One region of the Bacillus sp. AFS053548 genome, then DNA from elsewhere that is predicted to be linked to it. Evidence: riboswitches for the same ligand, from Rfam matches in the RefSeq annotation. Region 1 holds a riboswitch; each other region holds the start of a gene.
The links. A riboswitch is a leader RNA that binds a small molecule or an ion and turns the genes downstream of it on or off. The one in region 1 is predicted to bind S-adenosylmethionine.
Positions count from the first base shown of each region.

Region 2: another riboswitch for S-adenosylmethionine. It lies ahead of CN946_RS19405 (methionine ABC transporter ATP-binding protein); the one in region 1 lies ahead of CN946_RS05900 (LLM class flavin-dependent oxidoreductase).
Region 3: another riboswitch for S-adenosylmethionine. It lies ahead of CN946_RS13580 (trans-sulfuration enzyme family protein); the one in region 1 lies ahead of CN946_RS05900 (LLM class flavin-dependent oxidoreductase).
Region 4: another riboswitch for S-adenosylmethionine. It lies ahead of CN946_RS07525 (2,3-diketo-5-methylthiopentyl-1-phosphate enolase); the one in region 1 lies ahead of CN946_RS05900 (LLM class flavin-dependent oxidoreductase).

Region 1 covers NZ_NUHI01000009.1:35,537-41,097, reverse strand. Annotated here, with positions in the region: partial or broken gene CN946_RS05910 (SDR family NAD(P)-dependent oxidoreductase) at 1-165, shown strand, start outside; gene CN946_RS05905 (hypothetical protein) at 750-1,127, opposite strand; SAM riboswitch class I at 1,987-2,093, shown strand; gene CN946_RS05900 (LLM class flavin-dependent oxidoreductase) at 2,226-3,275, shown strand; gene CN946_RS05895 (ATP-grasp domain-containing protein) at 3,291-4,244, shown strand; gene CN946_RS05890 (histidine phosphatase family protein) at 4,491-5,075, shown strand; gene CN946_RS05885 (aldo/keto reductase) at 5,143-5,561, shown strand, end outside.
Region 2 covers NZ_NUHI01000038.1:3,465-9,025, reverse strand. Annotated here, with positions in the region: gene CN946_RS19430 (MBL fold metallo-hydrolase) at 1-726, shown strand, start outside; gene CN946_RS19425 (sulfurtransferase TusA family protein) at 748-975, shown strand; gene CN946_RS19420 (sulfite exporter TauE/SafE family protein) at 1,044-1,835, shown strand; gene CN946_RS19415 (ASCH domain-containing protein) at 2,062-2,412, shown strand; gene CN946_RS23885 (hypothetical protein) at 2,418-2,852, shown strand; SAM riboswitch class I at 3,155-3,272, shown strand; gene CN946_RS19405 (methionine ABC transporter ATP-binding protein) at 3,448-4,464, shown strand; gene CN946_RS19400 (methionine ABC transporter permease) at 4,454-5,122, shown strand; gene CN946_RS19395 (MetQ/NlpA family ABC transporter substrate-binding protein) at 5,119-5,561, shown strand, end outside.
Region 3 covers NZ_NUHI01000026.1:12,892-18,452, reverse strand. Annotated here, with positions in the region: gene CN946_RS13590 (YcxB family protein) at 302-829, shown strand; gene CN946_RS13585 (ATP-dependent DNA helicase) at 953-3,226, shown strand; SAM riboswitch class I at 3,306-3,409, shown strand; gene CN946_RS13580 (trans-sulfuration enzyme family protein) at 3,491-4,660, shown strand; gene CN946_RS13575 (trans-sulfuration enzyme family protein) at 4,666-5,561, shown strand, end outside.
Region 4 covers NZ_NUHI01000014.1:45,732-51,292, forward strand. Annotated here, with positions in the region: gene CN946_RS07505 (DUF421 domain-containing protein) at 1-467, shown strand, start outside; gene CN946_RS07510 (cupin domain-containing protein) at 516-1,028, opposite strand; gene CN946_RS07515 (methylthioribulose 1-phosphate dehydratase) at 1,045-1,671, opposite strand; gene CN946_RS07520 (2-hydroxy-3-keto-5-methylthiopentenyl-1-phosphate phosphatase) at 1,668-2,321, opposite strand; gene CN946_RS07525 (2,3-diketo-5-methylthiopentyl-1-phosphate enolase) at 2,328-3,548, opposite strand; SAM riboswitch class I at 3,613-3,716, opposite strand; gene CN946_RS07530 (aminotransferase class I/II-fold pyridoxal phosphate-dependent enzyme) at 3,774-4,958, opposite strand; gene CN946_RS07535 (carbon-nitrogen family hydrolase) at 5,105-5,561, shown strand, end outside.

The DNA.
Region 1 (5,561 bases):
AATATAAATGCCGTCGATTCGGGATGGGTAAGTACTGATATGGGTGGACTATCTGCACCAAGAACTCCTGAGCAAGCTGCTAAGTCTATTATTTGGTTAGCGACAATTGGAAATGATGGACCAAATGGAGGATTTTTTAGAGATGGAGAAAGCATTGATTGGTAACGATCTATCTCAGAAATGACACATATTGAAAAAGTAGTACATTATTCGATATTCGGAAAATGCACTTCTTTTCAATATATTGCATTCTTCTTCCGCAGATAAACAAAATAAAACATAACACGATTAAATTACTTACCGGAGAAAGGGCATTTACTCTTTATTTTTTAAAAAAAGTGTCAATAAAATTAAATTAATAAAGATTATAAAAACTAAATAAAACAGATTTTGTACTAAATATTTTATATTATAAAAAGCTTGTCCCATATCATCTTTACCAAATGGGTAGGTTGATTCTAATATACTAGGAATCTTTAAACTTCCAATAAGTATAATCAACATTAAAAATAAAAATAAGTAGTTTTTTTCATTTTTAATAAACTCAATAATTATTTATAAGTATACGTTTTTTTATATTCCACTCCATAAGATTTTTTAGCCGTACCTGTCCCTTCTAAACTCCAATAAATTGAGTACCAAGGTATCTTTAGAACATCATATTTTTTAGTCTTAAATACTGGGTATGCTTTTAAAGCCAATTTAGCAACCTTTTTACAATTTACTGTATTAGGGACTGTTACTGAACTTTAAATTGAAACGGATTCACTTTTGGTAACATCCCAACCTAAAGAGGCTGTTAATGCTGAATTACTAGCACCATAGCTAGAACTGATTGTAGTTGCTACACTTTTAGTTTGTGAGATTCCAATCGTTACGCCTGGCTCACCGATTGCAGTGGCAATAGCACTGGATCCTGTAACATCACTACCATTACGAATGTTGTTAACTTTATACATATTAACTCCAAGTCTAGCTTTTGGTTTAATATCATCATAGGGAACATGATCTTCTAATAGTTCAGAAGCATTTAAAAAAATTAAAGATTCTAATTCAGGATTTGCTAAAAATTCATCGATTATAGCTTTCTGCTCGCTATTAGTCATAGAATCATCTACTACTAACAAATATTCTTCCTCATTGTAATTTTTAAAGATATCACAATTATTAAGACTTTCCTCATTTGCAAATACCGGTTTTACAAAACTAAAAGCTAATAGCAGTACCAAAAATGAGTAAAAATATTTTTTCACATACTTTCTCCTTTTTCGATTACTAAAATTTAATTAAATTTTAACAAAATAATATGTTAAAAAATAAAAAAAGTGTGACAATATCTCGAATCTTAAAGGCGATAAAAATATGATAACTATATTACACTTTTTTACTACTTTAGTACGTAAATAAGTAAAACAGATTACAAAAAGTCCAAGAGGTTTTAGAGTAAAGACCTAACGGAGAATTTTTTAGAGATGGAGAAAGAATTGCAATAAGATTGCACCAATAAACTAAAAAAAGTCCACCTAATTTTATAGGTGGACAATTTTTTTAATGTTGTTGTTGTTTTGTTTCAAAGTGAAGTGGTGCTGGAACTAACCAACCTTTTGTTTTCATGATTTGTAGTAGTGCCGCACCATCTTTAAAGTAAACTTGCAGATAAAAAGAAATGTAGACGTTCATATAAAGGTAAAAGGATTTATTGAGGAGTCCAAAAAATCATTACATCAAAATAGAGAATTGAAAAAGTATGAGAAAGATGCATCAAAATTTATGAGCTCAAGAATTTCGAGTAAAATCAGAAGTGAAACTAAAGGGAACTGGTACTATGTTAACTTTGGTTTAATGTTAATTAAATAATTATAAAATTTCATTTTTTCTAATAAATATAACGATGAAAAGCGCTATCTTAACAAAAATGTTTAATTTCCATTATTGACAATCTGTTTACTAGGATTTATGATTCAGTTAATGAAATTACATAACACAAACTTATCGAGAGTGACCGAGGGATCAGGCCCTATGACGTCCGGCAACCTCCTTATTAAGGAACGGTGCCACTTCCTGCAGAATGAAATCATTCTGATAGATAAGTCGAAAACAATTGTTTCCGATGCCTCTTTCTGAATGAAAGAGGCTCTTTTTATTTTCTTATTTAAGTTTAAATGAAAACCCAACTTAACCAATATGAAAACTAGACGATTTGAAAAATAAAGGGGAGAATAGAAATGAAATATGGTTTTTGGTTACCGATTTTTGGAGGCTGGTTACGGAATGTGGATGACGAAAGAATGCCACCAACATTTGAATATGCTAAAGAGGTCATTCAATCAGCTGAAAAATGGGGATACTCGACTACTTTAATTGCTGAATTATATTTAAACGATATTAAAGGTCCAGAGCATGATTCACTTGAAGCTTGGTCAACAGCAGCGGCACTTGCTGCAGTGACGGAAAAAATCGAAATTATGACCGCGATTCGTCCAGGTTTTCATAATCCTGCAGTAACAGCAAAAATGGCCGCAAATATAGATCGAATCAGTAACGGTCGTTTTACCCTAAACGTCGTTTCTGCATGGTGGGCAGAAGAAGCTCGTCAATATGGCGGTATTTTTACAGAACATGATGAGCGTTATGCTCGTACAGAGGAGTTTATTGATGTCCTAAAAGGCTTATGGACAGAAGAAACGTTCAATTATTCTGGAAAATTTTACGACTTAAAGGATACAAGGCTTGCTCCAAAACCTGTACAAAGACCAAACCCTATTCTTTATGCAGGTGGTGAAAGTGATAAAGGTAAGCAAACCATTGTAGAAAAGTGTGACGCATATGTGATGCACGGTGGAACAGTTGAAGAAATTAATCAGAAAGTAACAGATATGAAGGTACGCCGTGAACAAACTGGCAATGCACCTTTAAGTTCTTTCGGTATGGCCGCTTATGTTATTTGTAGAGATACAGAAGAAGAGGCTTTGGCTGAGTTAGAAAAAATTACGACAGTGAAAGATTCTAGCGGTTATGCTGGCTTTAAAGACTTCACGACAAAATCACAATTAGAGCAGCAAATTCAATTACAAGATTACTCAGTTTCAAATCGTGGTCTTAGACCAAATCTAGTAGGGACACCAGAGCAAATTGCAGATCGAATATTTCAATATGAAGAAGCTGGCTTAGACTTATTATTATTGCAATTTTCACCTCAACTAGAGGAAATGAAACGATTTTCAAAGCAAGTTATGCCATTAGTAGAACAAAAACGTAGTTTAATAAAAAACTAGAATGGGGACATAAAAATGAGCAAAGTATATGTAATACATGAAAATAGTGAATGGACAATCCATTTAACAAAAAGATTAGAGGAGCTTGGTGTTCCATTTGAAGAATGGCATTTAGACGAAGGTACAGTAGATTTATCAACAGTACCACCAGAAGGGATTTTTTATAGTCGAATGAGTGCTTCTTCTCATACACGTGATCATCGTTTTGCAGCTGAATTTACTGGGCAAGTATTAGCTTGGCTTGAAGCACATGGCCGTACGGTTTTGAATGGTACCAATGCCCTAAAGCTAGAAGTTAGTAAGGTTTTACAATACTTAGAGCTAGAAAAGTATGGTGTGAAGACTCCTAAAACAATCGCAGCAGTTGGAAAACAAAACATTATTAAAGCAGCTAATAGCTTTGCTGGACAGTCATTTATTACGAAGCATAATCGTGCCGGTAAAGGGTTAGGTGTCCAGTTATTCCATAGTGTTGATGCTTTAAAAGCTTATGTCGATGGACCGACATTTGAAGAACCAGTCGATGGTATTACACTTATTCAACAATACATCAAATCACCTGAAAGCTACATCACTCGTTGCGAGTTTGTTGGCGGAAACTTTGTTTATGCTGTTAAAGTAGATACTTCGGAAGGGTTTGAACTATGCCCAGCTGATGCGTGCCAAATTGGTGATTTATTCTGCCCAGTAGGTGAAGAAGTAGAAGAGAAGCCTAAATTCCAAATTGTTGAAGGTTTTGACGACGAAATTTTAGAGAAATATAAAGAAGTTCTAGTTAAAAATAGTATTCAAGTTGCTGGAATCGAATTTATTAGAAATGCTGAAGGTGTTATTTATACTTATGATATTAATACAAATACCAACTATAACTCAGATGCGGAAGTAATAGCTGGAAAATACGGAATGCTTGAAGTAGCATTATTTTTAAAGAAGACATTGGAAGAAAAATACTCTACAGCAACGGCTTAAGTAGAACTATTTAGAATAACCTTAAAAAGCTCAAACCTAAACATAACAAAGGTTTGGGCTTTTTTGTGGTCAGTTTGTTAAACTTTTTCTGGAACTTAGAGTATTAGGCAATTATTTAAGAGGAATATGCTAACAATCAAAAATAATATATTGATAATATTAGATTGTAAGTTTTAAATTTTGAGGCTAAAAAAGGTCAAATGAATTCGTACCACTTGATTTTTAAAATTCAAAAGGAGGATACAAATGAAAAAGACTTTTTATTTAATGCGACATGGACAAACATTATTTAATAAAAGAAGGAAGATTCAAGGATGGTGTGATTCACCACTTACGGAATTAGGAATTAGACAAGCTGAAACTGCTGCAAAGTATTTTAAAGAAAACAATATTATTTTCGACCAGGCCTATTGTTCAACTTCCGAAAGAGCAAGTGATACGTTAGAAATTGTAACGAATTTACCTTATACAAGATTAAAAGGATTAAAGGAATGGAACTTTGGAACGTTTGAAGGTGAAAGTGAAGATTTAAATCCACCGCTGCCTTATGGTGATTTCTTTGTTACGTTTGGTGGAGAAGACCAAACAGAGTTGCAAGAAAGAATAGCAATTACTTGTCAAAAAATAATGGAAGAAGATAATGAAGTGGTTTTAGCTGTATCCCATGGAGCGGCTTTACGGAATTTCATGAGGGTTTGGGAGCATAGAAGTTCTATTACACAACAAGACCGAATTGGAAATTGTTGCATTTTGAAGTTTGAATATGAGAACAGGGAATTTAAATTAGTAGAGATTATCAATCATAATTTCAGTGATGTAGTCCAGGTATAGTTAGCTTTAAAAAGCTTTTTACTTTTAGATTAATAGAATACATATTTTTGAAAGAGAGGAAATTAAAATGGAATATACTAAGCTTGGTAATACAGGGTTAGAAATATCTAGTCTTTGCCTTGGGTGTTTGGGATTTGGAGATGCAAAGCGTTGGATCCATCCATGGGTCATCGATGAGGAAAGTAGCCGTACCATTATTAAAAAAGCATTAGACTTAGGTATCAACTTTTTTGATACGGCGAATGTCTATTCAGATGGAACTAGTGAGGAATTTGTTGGTAGAGCATTAAAAGATTATGCCAATCGAGATGAAATAGTACTTGCTACGAAGGTTTATTTTCCTATGCACAAAGGTCCTAACGGTTCGGGACTTTCCCGAAAGCATATTATGAGTGAAATTGATAAAAGTCTTAAACGCCTCGGAACAGATTATGTGGATTTATACCAAATCCATCGTTGGGATTATAACACACCAATCGAAGAAAC
Region 2 (5,561 bases), on a different contig from region 1:
ATGGTTATCTCAAATAATGAGGCTGCTATAATAGATTCTACTCGAATGACGGATTTCTATATTGATTTTGCAAATACAAAGAGCGCAAAAATTACAAATGTATTTGATACTCACCTACATGCAGACCATATTTCTGGTGGAAGAAAAATTGCAGAGATTTCTGGAGCAACATACTGGTTACCGCCAAAGGATGCTAAAGAGCTTACTTTTGAATATAGTCCATTAGAAGATGGTAATAAGGTAATGATTGGTGAAACAGCAATCAGCATTGAGGCTTTTTATTCACCAGGACATACAATTGGATCAACTTCATTTGTTGTTGATGAAAAGTTCTTACTTTCTGGTGATATTTTATTTATCGATTCAATTGGAAGACCTGATCTTGCTGGTATGGCAGAGGATTGGGTAGGGGACTTACGCGAAACCCTTTATAAAAAATACCGAAATTTATCGCTTGAATTAATCGTGCTTCCATCACATTTTATGGTGATTAGTGAATTGAACGAAGATGGAAGTGTTTATAAAAAACTAGGATATTTATTTGATCAGAATCATGGATTGAACATTGAAAGTGAAAGTGAGTTTAGAAAGTTAGTAACTGAAAACTTACCACCACAACCAAACTCATATCAAGAAATCCGTGAAGTTAATATGGGCAAAATTAAATTAAATGAAGAAAAACAGAGAGAAATGGAAATTGGTCCAAATCGCTGTGCAGTACGATAATAAGACTTGGAGGAGAATAGAATGGAAGCTACAAAATTATTAGATGCAAAAGGCTTAGCATGTCCAATTCCAATTGTAAAAACAAGAAAAGCAATTGCAGAGATTGAAGTAGGAGAAGTATTAGAAATTCATGTCACTGATAAAGGTGCTAAAAACGACCTTGCAGCTTGGGCTAAATCAGGTGGACACGAATTATTAAATTATACCGAAGAAGACAATGTTTTAAAGTTTTGGATTAAAAAAGGTTAAGCTAATAGATTAATAGGAAAAGGAGAGTTAAGAGTCGCATCTCCTTTTCTATTATAGGAGGACTTTAAATGGAGTGGACCTTAATTTTAGTACTTTTCTTAGTTGGTTTTTTTGGGTCCTTTATTTCAGGAATGGTAGGAATTGGTGGAGCGATTATAAATTATCCAATGCTCCTATTTATTCCTCCATTATTAGGATTTGCTGCTTTCACACCACATCAAGTTTCAGGTATAAGTGCCGTCCAAGTAGTATTTGCGACTTTAGGTGGAGTATTAAGCTATCGTAAAAGCGGTTATTTAAACAAAAAAGTAATATTAAGTATGGGAATAAGTGTACTAATAGGAAGTTTTCTTGGTGGATTTGGTTCAAATCTACTTTCAGAACATGGGATTAACCTTGTTTATGGTATTTTAGCAATGATAGCGGTCGTTTTAATGTTTATTCCTCGAAAAAACGTCGAGATGTCAACAGATGGTCAAATTTCAATTAATGTATGGCTTGCGGCAGGCCTAGCATTTGTTGTGGGCACTAGTGCAGGGATTGTTGGTGCAGGAGGAGCATTTCTGTTAGTACCAATCATGTTAACAATCTTAAAAATACCAACTCGTGTGACAATCGCTTCTTCACTTGCCATAACATTTATCTCTTCAATTGGTGTAACGATCGGAAAAATCTCTACTGGTCAAGTTGAAGTATTGCCTACTATTATTGTTGTTATTGCAAGCTTAATCGCTTCACCATTAGGTGCAAAAATAGGCAAAAAAACAAAAACACAGGTTTTACGAGGGATTCTGGCAGTATTAATCGGTTTTACTGCTTTGAAAATTTGGTTTACGATTATAAAATCATGGATTAGCTGAATGAGGACTAACTGTAAAAAAAAACAGAAAAACTATTTTGGGAGTTTTTCTGTTTTTTTATTGGTCTTTATTATGGTGCTACATGTAAGGTCCTTTTTCTCTGCTTCTTATTGCAATATTTTTAAATAAAATTTGCTTATTTTGTACTAATTTAATTAAAATGGAACTAGTCGTTTTTTTTAATTGCCTTTACTACAAAATTAAATTGAAATGGAGAATGATTTAAATGACAAATCAGAATGAAACGAACGCTTTACCGCCAAAAACATGTACGATTGAACGCCTTGTTACGCTTCAAGAGGATGTTGAAAAGGTATTGGCAGGGCAAAAAACTGCTACTCGCCGAAACGGAAGATATGCAGATGTTGGGGAAGTTATGACCCTTCAAAATAATCAGTATGTTGTTGAAAAAGTTTACTCTCAAGCCCTTGGTGAATTGACAGATGAGGATGCTAAGCAGGAAGGCTATTCGACTGTAGAAGAGTATAAGCAATCGATCCTGTCAATCCATCCTGGAATGCCTTGGCTGCCAAAAATGAGGGTATGGGTTCATGAGTTCCGTCTCATCCAAGATTAATTTACATGCTGTATAGACTGCTTCTTTACATACATATTGCTAGTGTAATCTTATCAATTGGTCCTTTTTTTGTATTGATTCCGATACTCAAAAAGCTGCATACTACAAAGTCCGCGATACAACAGAGCTATTTGGATGTATTCCGGTTTGCTGTCAGATTGGCAAAGCATGCTGGGCATGTACTGGTTGGATCAGGGGTATTGTTGGTACTAGCGGGCCATTGGTCGTGGAAGACATCTTGGATTGTGATGACTATTCTTCTTTTGGTGAGCTCATTATTCTTCCTAGCTAGAGCTTTTTCACCGACCATTCGGAAATTCAGTGAACCAACCTATGACCATAGAATGTTGATTCAGAAGCTTCGTCGCTCTATCTGGATTTACATCGTTCTTTTGATGGTTATGCTATGGTTTATGGTTGTAAAGCCTGGATTATGGTAGGCACAATACAAATATGCAGACAGGTTTCTTTTATCGAAGCCTAGTCTGCTTTTTTGTACTTCTCTTCAATGAAATACTAATAAAATACAAAAAAATAAGTATATAGACCTATTCCAAAGGGTTTGTGAAATAGGTTTTTTGATTTGAATATGAAGGACCTGAGACCTGCGTCAAACAGTGCTCGTAAAAAAAATGCTATTTCAAAACACAATTTTTACTAAAAAATTTAAAAATAATTCTTGACGGATTATAAAAAGAGAGATAACATGAACTCAATAATTTAAAAACTTAATAAATTCTATTACTTATCCAGAGAGGTGGAGGGACTGGCCCTGCGATACCTCGGCAACGGGTTTGTTGTTTCGTAACAAATACCGTGCTAATTCCTGCAAATCGTTCAAGCGATTTGAAAGATAAGAAGTAAAGTGGCTTATATATTATAACCCCTCTTCTTATCTGTCTTATTGGATAAGAAGGGGGGTTTTTTGATGAGGTGCCATAGGAGAAAAAGGGGGAAATATAGATATAAATCCTAGTTTTCAAATGTGTTTACTTGGTTATTGTGATTGGAATAACTTGCATGGGGGGAAGGAATTTGATTGAGATTAAAAATGTCTCGAAGGTTTATCCTGGAAGGCCACCAATTAAAGCTTTAAATAATATTAATATGAAAATTGAGAAAGGGGAAATCTTTGGAATCATTGGTTTTTCCGGAGCAGGAAAAAGTACATTGATCCGTTGTTTAAATAGACTTGAAGAGCCAACAGAAGGATCAGTTCTCATTGATGGATTGGACCTAATGACATTAAAAGATGAAGAGTTACGTAAGACACGTAGAAAAATTGGTGTCATCTTCCAACACTTTAATCTACTTTCTGCCAAAACGGTGTTTGATAATATAGCAATGCCGCTATACCTTGAAGGAAAAAAGAAACGGGATGTTCAGGAAAAGGTAATGGAATTAATTGAATTTGTTGGACTTACAGGGAAGCAAGATGTATTTCCGGGGCACTTGTCGGGAGGACAAAAGCAAAGAGTGGGAATAGCAAGGGCACTCGTAACAGATCCAGATCTTCTACTATGTGATGAAGCTACATCTGCATTGGACCCCGAAACAACAAAGAATGTATTAGAGCTTTTAAGGAAAGTAAATAAATCCTATAATCTTACAATTTTCCTTATTACCCATGAAATGAGTGTAATTCGTGATTTATGTGATAAAGTGGCCGTCATTGATAATGGTGAAATTGTTGAAGAAGGTAATGTTTACGACGTATTTACGAATCCACAAAAAAGTATTACAAAGAATTTTGTTAACACAGTATTACAAAATGAGGTGCCATCTAAGTTATCGAAATCATTATCAAAGGGAAAATATTATCAATTAGTCTTCCGAGGTGAAAAGGCGGCCAATCCATTATTATCAGAGGTTCTTAAAAAATTCGATATTCATTTAAATATTCTTTATGGATCGATCACAGAGCTACAAGAAAGACCTTATGGGAATTTGCTTGTGGCACTAGAAGGAACAAAAGAGGAAAGCGCAAAAGCTATTAAATTTATTTCGGAAAAGGGGATAGAAGTAAGGGAGGTTGAGTTAAATGGAGCTTAATTGGGAATTCTTTTGGCCGCAGTTTTTGCAGGCAACTCAAGATACATTTCTAACTGTTTTAGGGTCATTTATTTTTGGCACAATCATAGGATTGCCTCTAGGTATTATCCTAGTTGTAACAAGGCCAGGTCATATAATGGAAAACAAACCTTTATTTACGTTGTTAAATACCATTATTAATATTGTTCGATCTGTACCATTTATTATTTTGCTAGTTGCCATTATTCCATTTACTAGATTATTGACGGGAACGTCCATTGGCGTAGTAGCAGCAATTGTTCCGCTTTCGATCTTTGTAGGACCTTATTTGGCTAGATTGATTGAGAACTCCATGCTAGAAGTAGATAAGGGAGTGCTGGAAACAGCCTATTCAATGGGAGCAACAAAGTTTCAAATTATCGTGAAGTTTATTTTGCCTGAAGCGATTCCATCGTTGATTCTTTCATTTACAACAGCAACGATTGGATTGATTGGATCAACTGCGGCAGCTGGTGCTGTTGGTGCTGGTGGATTAGGTGACTTAGCTATTACATATGGTTATCAGCGCTTTGAAACATTGGTTATTATCATTACTGTTGTATTACTAGTAGTCATAGTTCAAATAATACAAAGTTTAGGAAATACGTGGTCAAGATACGTAAGGAGGAAAAGAGGATGAAAAAGTTTTTTACTATTTTTGCAGCATTATTATTAACGGTTTCGGTATTATCAGCATGTGGTTCTAATGCATCATCAGGTAATGGAAAGGAGAGAACAGTTAAGATTGGTATTAACGGTGATGACTATGAACTTTGGAATATTGTACAAAAACAAGTAAAAAGTGAAGGCATTAAATTGAAAATTATTTCATTTTCAGATTATGTTCAGCCTAACACAGCACTTAATGACAGTAGTCTTGATTTAAATGCTTTTCAAACGATTACTTATATGAACCAATTTAAAGGTGATCATAATTTAGATATTTCTGCGATTGGCTCGACGGTGATTGCGCCAATGGGTATTTACTCACATAAATTTAAAAAGCTAAGTGATATTCCAGATGGAGCAACTATTACAATACCAAATGATGTTACGAACGCAGGCCGTGCACTTAAACT
Region 3 (5,561 bases), on a different contig from region 1:
AGGATTTTAATTGCAGTTTTGATAAATTTAATTCCGATTCTCCAATTTTCATTGCAGCTTTTCCAATTTTATTTGCGTTTCTAAAAGTCTGATTTACAGGTAGGACATCCATTTTTATGCCAAAAATCTAAAATTAGAACTTTGGAAATGAATTATTACGAATTTTTAATAAAAGAATTAATTCTATGAATCTTGAAAAGTCAACTTAACATAAGTAGATAAAATATCTTTATTTTCTGTTTTTTTATAATGTTAAAATATATTAGTGATTAAAATATTTTTGCGAAAATGGAGGTCAAGTATGAAGCTTAATTATGAAATTAATTTGGATGATTATATTGAATTTAATTTACATCATTTAAAACACTCAAAAACTGTTCAAAAGTCGTTAATTAATCAACGAATTGCTGTGAGTTTAATCTATTTAGTAATACCATTTTTAATTTCCTTTCTTTTCAAACAACCGCTTTTTGGTTATTTACTTGCCTTTGCGATAGCAGCCATTCTTTGGTTCATTTATTTTCCAAAGTATTTCTACCGTTCATCAAAAAACAAAATGATTAAGCATTTAACGCAAAAGAACGATCAATCATTATTCGGCGAACATTCTCTAAAGGTAGATGAGAATGGGATTAAAGAAATTACACAATCAAGTGTTCATGAAATAAAGTGGGATGATATAGTTGAAATAAAGGGAACGAAGAATTACTTTTATATCTACTTTACAAGTATGCAAGCCATTGTAATACCACTAGAAGCAATAAAAGATGACGTGGAGAGATTATTACAATTTTACAGAAAATATAATATTCAAGTTTTATATTGCTAGTTGAATAGTGCATTCTGATCTCTAAAGTTCAAGTTATTTTAACTTGAACTTTTTTATTGGTACATTTCATTCTTAATCAAGAAAGAAGAATTATGATAAAATGTAAAAAAGGAGGGTACTCACTTGGAGAATTGTATAAAGGTTTCAGTTCGAACGCTAGTTGAGTATGCTCATACGGCGGGAAGTATCAATGTAACATATAAAAGTTCGGTTTCATTAATTGAAGGAACAAAGGCACACCAAAAAATCCAAAGAGAATATGGTGAACTGGACGTAAAAGAACGACCTATATCCGGCACCATATCATTGGATCAATTGATGTTTCAAATAGAAGGCCGTTGTGATGGACTATTACTTAAGGATGATCAATATATAATAGAAGAAATTAAATCAACAATGAAAGATTTGAATGAAATAAATGAAAATTCACATCCAGTTCATTGGGCTCAAGCAAAAGTTTATGGATATTTTATTTGTGAAGAATTACAGCTTGATACGATTACACTTAGACTTACATATATTAATATTTTAACTGAGCAAAAAATAAGCTTTGATCATTTGTTTACAAAGGATGAATTAACAAATTACTTATACAAAATGCTAGAAATTTATTATCCTTTTGCAAAATGGAAATACGATCATATTGAGTTAAGGAATGAGACAATAAAAGAATTAAATTTTCCTTTTCCTTCTTTCAGAAAAGGTCAAAGAAAGTTAGCTGGTGCGGTATATCAAACGATTCAGGAAGGTAATAATTTATTTGCAGTTGCACCAACCGGAATAGGAAAAACAGTTTCTACTATTTTTCCAACTGTTAAAAGTATAGGTGAGAATAGTATAAATCGAATGTTTTACTTAACTTCTAAGACGATTACTAGGACTGTTGCTGAAGAAGCGTTTAAGCGCATGACAGATCAAGGACTTTGTATGAAGTGTACGACGATTACAGCAAAAGATAAAATCTGTTTTAAAGAAAAGACGATGTGTCAGAAAGAATATTGTGAATTTGCCAATGGTTATTATGACCGGATAAATGAGGCTGTTCTTGATATTCTTTCATCAGAAAAAGCGCTAACTAGGGAGAAAATAGAAGAATATGCACGGAAACATACAGTCTGTCCTTTTGAATACTCATTAGATTTATTAAATTCTTCAGATGCTATTATTTGTGATGTAAATTATATTTTTGATCCACGAGTATCGTTAAAACGATTATTTGATGAACATAAACGAAGTTCAGTTTTATTAATTGATGAAGCTCATAATCTTGTTGATCGTGCAAGAGAAATGTATTCTGCAAGTCTATTCAAATCTAAATTTTTAGAGTTGAAAAATAGATATAAAAATTTAAAAGATGAACTTTATGCCATAATAAATGAAATAAATAAGCGATTTATTGAATTAAGAAAGAAATGGAAGGACGTTGTAACCCCAGTTTCAAAGGAAATTGATGAGGATTTATTGGAACTTCTACATACATTTAATGAAATCGTCGAAATAAAATTACAGGAAATGGAAGAGGACGAAAATAAACAACTTCTTCTTGATACTTATTTTGAGTCACTCAACTTCGTCAAAATCGCAGAGTTTTTTGATGAAAATTATGTATGCTATTATGAACTTTATAAAAGTGAAGTTCATTTAAAATTATTTTGCCTTGATCCATCTAAAGTAGTAAATGACGTTATAAAAAGATTTCGCTCAATTATTTATTTCTCAGCTACTTTAACTCCAATACAATATTTTCAAGATATGCTTGGTGATCAAAGTCGCGATTATACAATTTCAATCGATTCTCCTTTTCATAGGGAGCAACTGGAAATAACAATTGACCCTCTATCAACTCGATACCAAGATCGTGAAAGAAATTTAGAAAGATTAATTGATTCGGTTTATAAAGAAATTACGAAAAGAAAAGGTAATTATTTAGTCTTTTATCCGTCATATCAATATTTAATTCAAAGTGTTGATTTATTTAAAGAAAAATACCCTAACATAAAAACAATCGTTCAAGAAAATGGTATGTCTGAAATTGAACGAGAAGAGTTCCTTTTAATGTTTGATAGTTTAAATGAGGAAACGTTAGTTGGCTTTGCTGTGTTAGGTGGAATATTTTCTGAAGGGATCGATTTAAAGGGTGATCGATTAAATGGTGTCGTAGTAGTTGGTGTAGGATTGCCGCAGATTTGTTTAGAAAGAAATATTTTAAAGGAGCATTTTAATTCGGTTGGAAAAAATGGGTATTATTATGCATATGTCTTTCCGGGTATGAATAAAGTAATGCAAGCGGGTGGAAGAGTTATTCGCTCTGAATCAGATGAAGGGACTTTATTACTAATTGATGATCGATATAAGAGCACACTTTATCAAAGTTTATTACCTGTTGAATGGAAATGAAAAGCCAATAATGAAATAACGAAAAAAAATGATTGATAATTATCAGAGTTTTTAATATACTTATGAATATAATTTAATAATCTTATCAAGAGCGGTGGAGGGACTGGCCCGACGAAACCCGGCAACTCTAGTGAAAACTAGAAAGTGCTAAATCCTGCAGGTGAAAAACCTGGAAGATAAGAGCGATATGTATATTTTGCGGACATAACCACTTCTTATTTTTTAAGAAGTGGTTTTTTAATTGACTAAAATGGGGGATTTATAATGACTAACACAAAAGAGGCTTTAAACACGAATAAAAAATCGATTGAAACAGTAGCTGTACATGGAAGCAAAGGTTATGATCCATTAACTGGTGCGATTAGTTATCCAATTTATCAATCTGCTACATTTAAGCATGCAGGACTTCATCAATCGACTGGATATGATTATGCAAGATTACAAAATCCAACTCGAGAAGAAGTCGAAAATACTGTGGCTAAATTAGAAAGTGCAAATTATGGTGTTGCATTTTCAACAGGTAATGCAGCCGTTACTGCAGTATTAAGCTTATTTAAAAAAGGTGACCACCTAATTGTTTCAGATGATTTATATGGTGGTACATATCGTTTATTCGAAGAAATTTATTCGCCATATGGACTAGAGCATAATTTTGTTGATACGACTGAAATTGAAAATATTCTTGATGCACTTAAACCGAACACAAAAGGAATTTTTATTGAAACACCATCAAATCCAATGATGAAAGTAACAGATTTAAAAAGAGTAGTAGAGATTGCAAAAGAACGAGATATTATTGTGATCGTTGATAATACATTTTTAACACCTTATTTCTTTAGACCAATTGAATTAGGGGCAGATGTTGTTGTTCATAGTGGAACAAAGTATTTAGGTGGCCATAATGATACACTTGCTGGTTTTGTCGTGACAAATTCAGAATATACGAATGAACGAATTCGTTATTATCAAAAATCAACAGGTGCAACATTAGCTCCATTTGACTCTTGGTTAATCCTAAGAGGAATTAAAACATTACATTTACGTATGGAATACAGTCAAAAAAATGCGATTGTACTTGCGAAATTTTTAGAAAATCATCCAAATGTTACTGAAGTGTATTATGTAGGGTTACCATCGCATAAAGGGTATTCAATTATTAAAGAACAAGCAACTGGATTTGGTGCAATGATTTCATTTAAAGTGAAAGATTTAAGTTTGGTTGAACAGGTTCTAGGAACCGTAAAAGTCATTACATTCGCAGAAAGTTTAGGTGGAGTTGAATCATTAATTACGTATCCACATACGCAAACTCATTCAGAAATGCCAGAGGAATTTAAAAGAAAGCTTGGTCTAGATGACCATACACTTCGATTATCTGTTGGTATTGAACATATTGATGATTTATTAAATGACTTAGAAAATGCATTGGGGTGATGAGAATGCAATTTGGAACGAAATTAATTCATAACGGAAATGAAATAGATCAGGCAACAGGCGCATTAAGTATTCCGATTTATCAAACTTCAACATTTCATCAATTTGATATAGAGAATTTTGGTAAGTACGATTATGCAAGAAGTGGAAACCCAACAAGAGAAGCATTAGAAAATACAATTGCAAAATTAGAAAATGGTGTGCGTGGTTTTGCGTTTTCATCTGGGATGGCTGCAATTTCATCAGTATTGTCTTTGTTCTCAGCTGGAGATCATATAGTCATTTGTGAAGATGTGTATGGAGGAACATTTAGAATAGCGACAAAAGTATTAAATCGTTTCGGAATCGATTTTACTTTTGTTGACGCTTCGAATTTACAAGAGATTAAAGCCGGAATAAAGCCTAATACAAAAGGACTTTATTTAGAAACACCGTCAAACCCTCTTTTGAAAATTACTGATTTAAGTAGTGCAATAAAAATTGCAAAAGAAAATGACATACTTGTCATTGTAGATAATAGTTTTTTATCACCTTATTTACAAAGACCATTAGATTTAGGAGCTGATATTGTCGTTCATAGTGCAACAAAATTTATTGCCGGTCATAGCGATGTAATCGGAGGGTTAGCGGTCGTAAATTCGGAAGAACTTGCAAATGATTTATACACGATCCAAAATTCATTCGGTGCTATTTTAGGTCCACAAGACTGTTGGCTAACATTAAGAGGATTAAAGACCTTAAAAGTTCGTATGGATGCATTTGAACAAACTGCATCAAAATTAGCAAACTGGCTTTTAGAACAAGAAGAAGTTGAGGATGTATATTATCCTGGACTAAAAGATCATCCTGGTCATGATGTTCATTTTGAGCAAGCTACTGGAGGAGGAGCAGTCCTTTCATT
Region 4 (5,561 bases), on a different contig from region 1:
TAAGTTTGAAATCTAAGACTGCACGAAAGTTTATACTTGGAGAGCCAATAATCTTAATTAGACAAGGAAAAATAATGGAAAATGCATTAAAAAAAGCTAGATTAGATACAGAACAATTTCAAGGAATGCTACGTAATGAAAATATTTATTCGTTAAAAGATGTAGAATACGCTATATTTGAAATTGATGGAAGTCTATCTATAATGAAAACAAAAGATGTTAAAACGAAGAAAAATAAAACATGGAAAAAAACATTATTATTTCCAACTTCAACAGCGGTGGTATCTGATGGGGAAATAAATGAAGATGCGTTATCAAATTTAAACTTGGATAAAAAATGGTTAATGTCTCAACTCGAAAGGGTAGGCATAAAATCGGTTTCAGAAGTTTTTTTTGTTGAAGTACAAACCGATGGGTCTTTATATATCGATTACCGAGAAGATCATTTCAATGAAGAAGAAAATTAATTGACTCACATCCTAAAGTGGATATGAGTCAATTTAGTTTTTATCTAATTATTCGTAAATCGGTACCCAGCCTTCAGTAGTAACAAACAATCGAACAGCAACTACTTTAAGATCTTCTGCTAACGTGAAGTAATGGCGTACATTTGGTGGTACAGAAATTAAATCTCCAGGATTCAAATTAACATGGAAAAATCCTTCATTTCCTTCGATAATAAACGTACCGTGACCGCTAACAATGAAGCGAACTTCGTCATCTGTATGATGATGCTCACGGTTGAAGTTTTTAAGTAATTCGTCAAGATTTGGAGTTGCTTCTGAAAGAGTAATAATATCACTCGCTAAATAGCCACGTCTTGATGAAATACTGTCGATTTCAGCTTTAAAAGTTTCAAGAATCGCTGCTTTTTCATCATCTGATAAACTAAACTTTTCTTGTAACGAACTATGTAATTGTTCGATATTCCAATTTTCGTAAATTACACCTTGTTCTTCTAAATATGCTTTTACTTCAACATCACTTGTAATATGATAATCTTTTTTTTCTACCCAAATTGTTGCCATTCTTCATTCCTCCAAGTTAGTTCTTTATAAATGTATTTTTTTGTATACCTTGCAATGCATATTGGAATAGAAACTCATAAGCTTCTAAATGTTTCTTAGCCTCAAATGCTGATTCGGCCCATACTGTTATACCATGATTATGAATTAATACAGCACCATGATCATTCTTAATATGTGGAAGAAATTCATTTGCAAGAGTAGGGATATGCGCATAATTTTTTATAATTGGAATTGTAATTTCTGCATTTTCTTCCCATAGTCCTAATGCTTTAATAATTTCGATACCAGAAAAAGATAACTCATCTTGATATGGAAAATCCTTTGTTATAAAGTTATTTGCTAAAGTGTGTACATGAAGAACGCATTTTGCATTAGTGTGTTGATAAATTAGACGATGTAAAATGGCTTCAGCTGAAGGTTTTTTTGATTCATCCCAAACAGATTGGTCAAATTCATTAACGAGTAAAAAATCGTCATAAGTATGTTTAGTTTTATCTTTACCACTAGTTGTAACTAAAAAGTTTAAAGGCTCCTCATTTACTTTAATTGATAAATTTCCGCTAGTTCCTAAAAACCAATCTCGATCAGCTAGTACTTTTTTTACTTCGCGTATTTCATCATAATGCTTGAAAAAGTCCTTCATACTAACACCTCCTTCTCTAATGAAGCTCGAATATCATAGAAATTTTCAAAAGGAATGAAATGTAAAGATAGTTCTTCACATTTATCTTTTAAGAAATCTCGAGCAAAAATTAAATTGGCTTCTTTTGCAATTTGTAAGTCAGTAATTGAATCGCCAATGACAATGATAAAATCATTTGATTCACTAAACTTTCTTTTAACAGATGGTTTACACATTCCACAATCATTCGTACAGTTTTCATCACAAGAGTGATCCCAATGAATTTTTACAGTTTGACCTGTAAAGTCAGTACGATTACATAAGATATCTGAAGATGGAAGATAATTCGCTAAAATTGGATGAACGAAAAAATCTAGTCCGCCACTTACAACTTTTAACTCATATTGTTGAGCGCTTACAAATTGAATAAAATCGCTAAAACCATATCGAATGACAGTACGATCAATTACAAAATCGGTCATTTCTTGTTTTTTCGTTGAAGGAATCGTAGCAAACATTTTCTCTACGCCTTCTCGAATTGATATATTGCCATTTAATACTTCACTTGTTAATTCACTTACTGAAGGTGGAGCAAATTCTTTAATTAAATTAACGATATTGTCTCCCTCAGTAATTGTTCCATCAAAATCACAAAAAATCTTTATTGCCATTGTTGTTTACCCCCAAAGTTGTAATGCTTTTTGTAGTGATGTATTTGGAAGTGCGTAGTCTTTTAGCTCAACTCCAGACAATGTTGCTGAAATTGCTTCTCTAAATGCATTACCTCCACCGATTGGTCCATCCGGATGACCATGAACACCGCCGCCAGCGTTGATGACTTGCTCAATTCCAAAATCTTGAATTAATTGAGGCACTAGTCCTGGGTGAATTCCAGCAGAAGGGACTGGGAAAGTCTCTTTTAATCCATTTGATACTGTTAAATTTTCAGCGATTTTTAAAGCTGTCTCTTTTTGTAATGCAACTGATCCATATGGTGAAGGGAATAGACTAAAATCTGCACCAGCAATTCGTAAAAGTTTCCCTAGTAATAATCCTGCGTCAATTCCATAAATTGGTGATGATGTAAACGCCCCCGATACAGCAGGATGAGCCATAATTGGAATATTAATTGATGGATCTTCTGCCAAATCTTGAAGGACATCAATTCCATACGAGAACACATTTAATAAAAACACATCAGCACCAGCTTCTGCAGCACGTAATGCTTTTTCTTTTAAATCATATGTACGGCCAGTTAAATTCACCGCATATAATGTTTTGTGTCCTGTTTTCTCATAAACTTGGTTCAAAATATTTTTTCCGTGAGTGACGCGATCCGTAATAGATGTAATCGTGTCAAAAAGAATCTCGTCATCTTTAATTAAATCAACGCCACCTAAAGCTTGCTTTTTTAATTCCTCTGAAATGTATCTAATATCTCTGCCGATAATTGATTTGAAAATGCTCATTAATAAAGGTCGATCATATACATCCAATTTCTCTCGAATGCCTTTAATACCAAATTTTGGACCCGGAAAAAGATTTAAAATGTCGTCAGTAAAATTTAAATCAATTAGTTTAATTTCACCATCAAGGGATAGCTTACCGAAAACGGTTGTTAAAATAGCTGGAAGATCAGCTGAAAAATTTAAGCTAGGATAATAGATTTCAATAATCCCTTTTGTCGGTTTATACCCTAAAAAGTTAACGATATTCTCTTCGCAATCTAATTCATGAACTGAAAGAACTTTGCCTTTATGCTTTTGTAATTGTATTTGATCATTTTGAGGTAAAGACGTCCAAGAACCAACCGTTAAACCTAGTGCGATTGACTCTGCCTTTTTTTCTAAATGATGATTTTTATCATAAACTTGGTAAGTTGCTATTACTCCACTCATCTCAAAACCTCCAAAAAGTTTTAATCAAACAAAAAACCTCTCCACTAAGGAGAGGTTTACCTACACCTTATCTGTCAGCAAATGCTGCGAGAATTAGCACCGTACTAGTTAACTAGCCGGTTGCCGGGTTTCATCGGGCTCGGTCCCTCCACCTACTCTGAATAAAGTAATATTTAATTTTGAATTCTTAATCTAATCGCATTATTTCATGAACAATCGCAATTGTCAAACATTAAATTTTGAAAATATTTCAATCTCTTTTAATCTAGCAACTGCTTCCTTCAATCGATCAGCATCTGATAATAGCCCGACTCTTACATAACCTTCACCATATTCTCCAAATCCATTTCCTGGAGCGACTGCGATATGAGCCTTTTCAAGTAATAGATCAGCAAATTCCTGTGAAGTAAAACCAGATGGAATTTTTAACCATGCAAAAAACGAGCCTGCTGGTGCAGTTACTTCCCATCCAATTTCGTGACAGCCGCTAATAAATACATTTCTACGTTCTTCATAAAGTGCCAATAGTTGTTTGACACTTTCTTGAGATTCAGTAAGCGCAACAGCGGCAGCTTCTTGAACAGCAGGGAAGATGCTAACGTAAAGATGATCCTGTAATAGATTAATTGCAGAAATAACCTCTTTATTTCCAACTGCAAAACCAATTCTCCAACCAGCCATATTATACGTTTTAGAAAGGGTATAAATTTCAATCCCGCACTCCTTTGCCCCAGGCGTTTGAAGATAACTTAAAGGTTTTTTGCCGTCAAAACCAAATGCGCCGTAAGCAAAATCATGACAAACTGTAATCTGATTATTTTTTGCAAGCTCAACTGTTTCTTTAAAAAATTCTTCAGTTGCTATAGCACCTGTGGGATTATTTGGATAATTGATAAATAATATTTTACTAGCACCTAAAACATCCTGAGGAATTGATTTATAATCTGGTAAAAATTGATTTTCTTCAAGTAATGGAAGCATATATGGGACTGTTTTTGAAAGAGATATACCCGATAAATAGTCTGGATAGCCTGGGTCAGGAACTAAAATTGTATCCCCTGCGTCACATAAACAAAGTGGTAGCTCAACTAATCCAGCTTTTCCACCGAATAAGATAGCTACTTCTTCCTCTGGGTCTAAATCAACATCATACTCTCGTTTATAAAATTCTACAACAGCATTTTTAAGAGAGCTCATTCCTCTAAACGGAGAATAACGATGAGTTAAAGGGTTTTCAACAGACTTTTGTAATGCTTTTATAATATGGTCGGGTGTAGGTTGATCAGGATTTCCTTGACCAAGATTAATTACATCATGACCATTACTTATTGACTGATTCACTTTTTGGACTAGTGAAGCAAAAAATTGTTTTGGTAAATTGTTTAATAGTTTACTATGATTCAAGTTAATCACTCCAAAAATATAATAAAATTAATTTGAATAGATCGTTTCTTAATCGAATGATTTTCATGAACGACTGTTGCAATAACTTTCACCATCATATATGCTCGATTTAAAAATGTCTATAAAATTTAGAATAGGGTGAATAAATTGTGATTAAAATTGCGTGTATTCAATCTGACGTTATTTTAGGTGAATCAAAGTCTAATTTAGAGAAAATGAAAACTCAAATAAACGAAGCTGTTAAAGAAAATGTCCGTATAATCGTATTACCGGAATTATGGACAACAGGCTATTGTCTGGAAGAAATTGGTTTGCACACAGATGAACAAGAAGCGGTTATTTCTGAACTTCAGTCAATCGCAAAATCAAAAAACGTAATTTTGATTGCTGGTTCGTTCCCAATTGCAAGAGAAAAAGGTGTAACGAATACGTTAATTGTTATTAACAGTACTGGTGAATTAGTAAAAACATATGATAAAGTTCACTTATTCCAGTTAATGAACGAGCATCACTATCTACAATCAGGTGAAACAGATGGTCTCTTTGAAATCGATGGATTAACGGTTGCAGGTTTCGTTTGCTATGATTTGCGTTTTCCTGAATGGATTG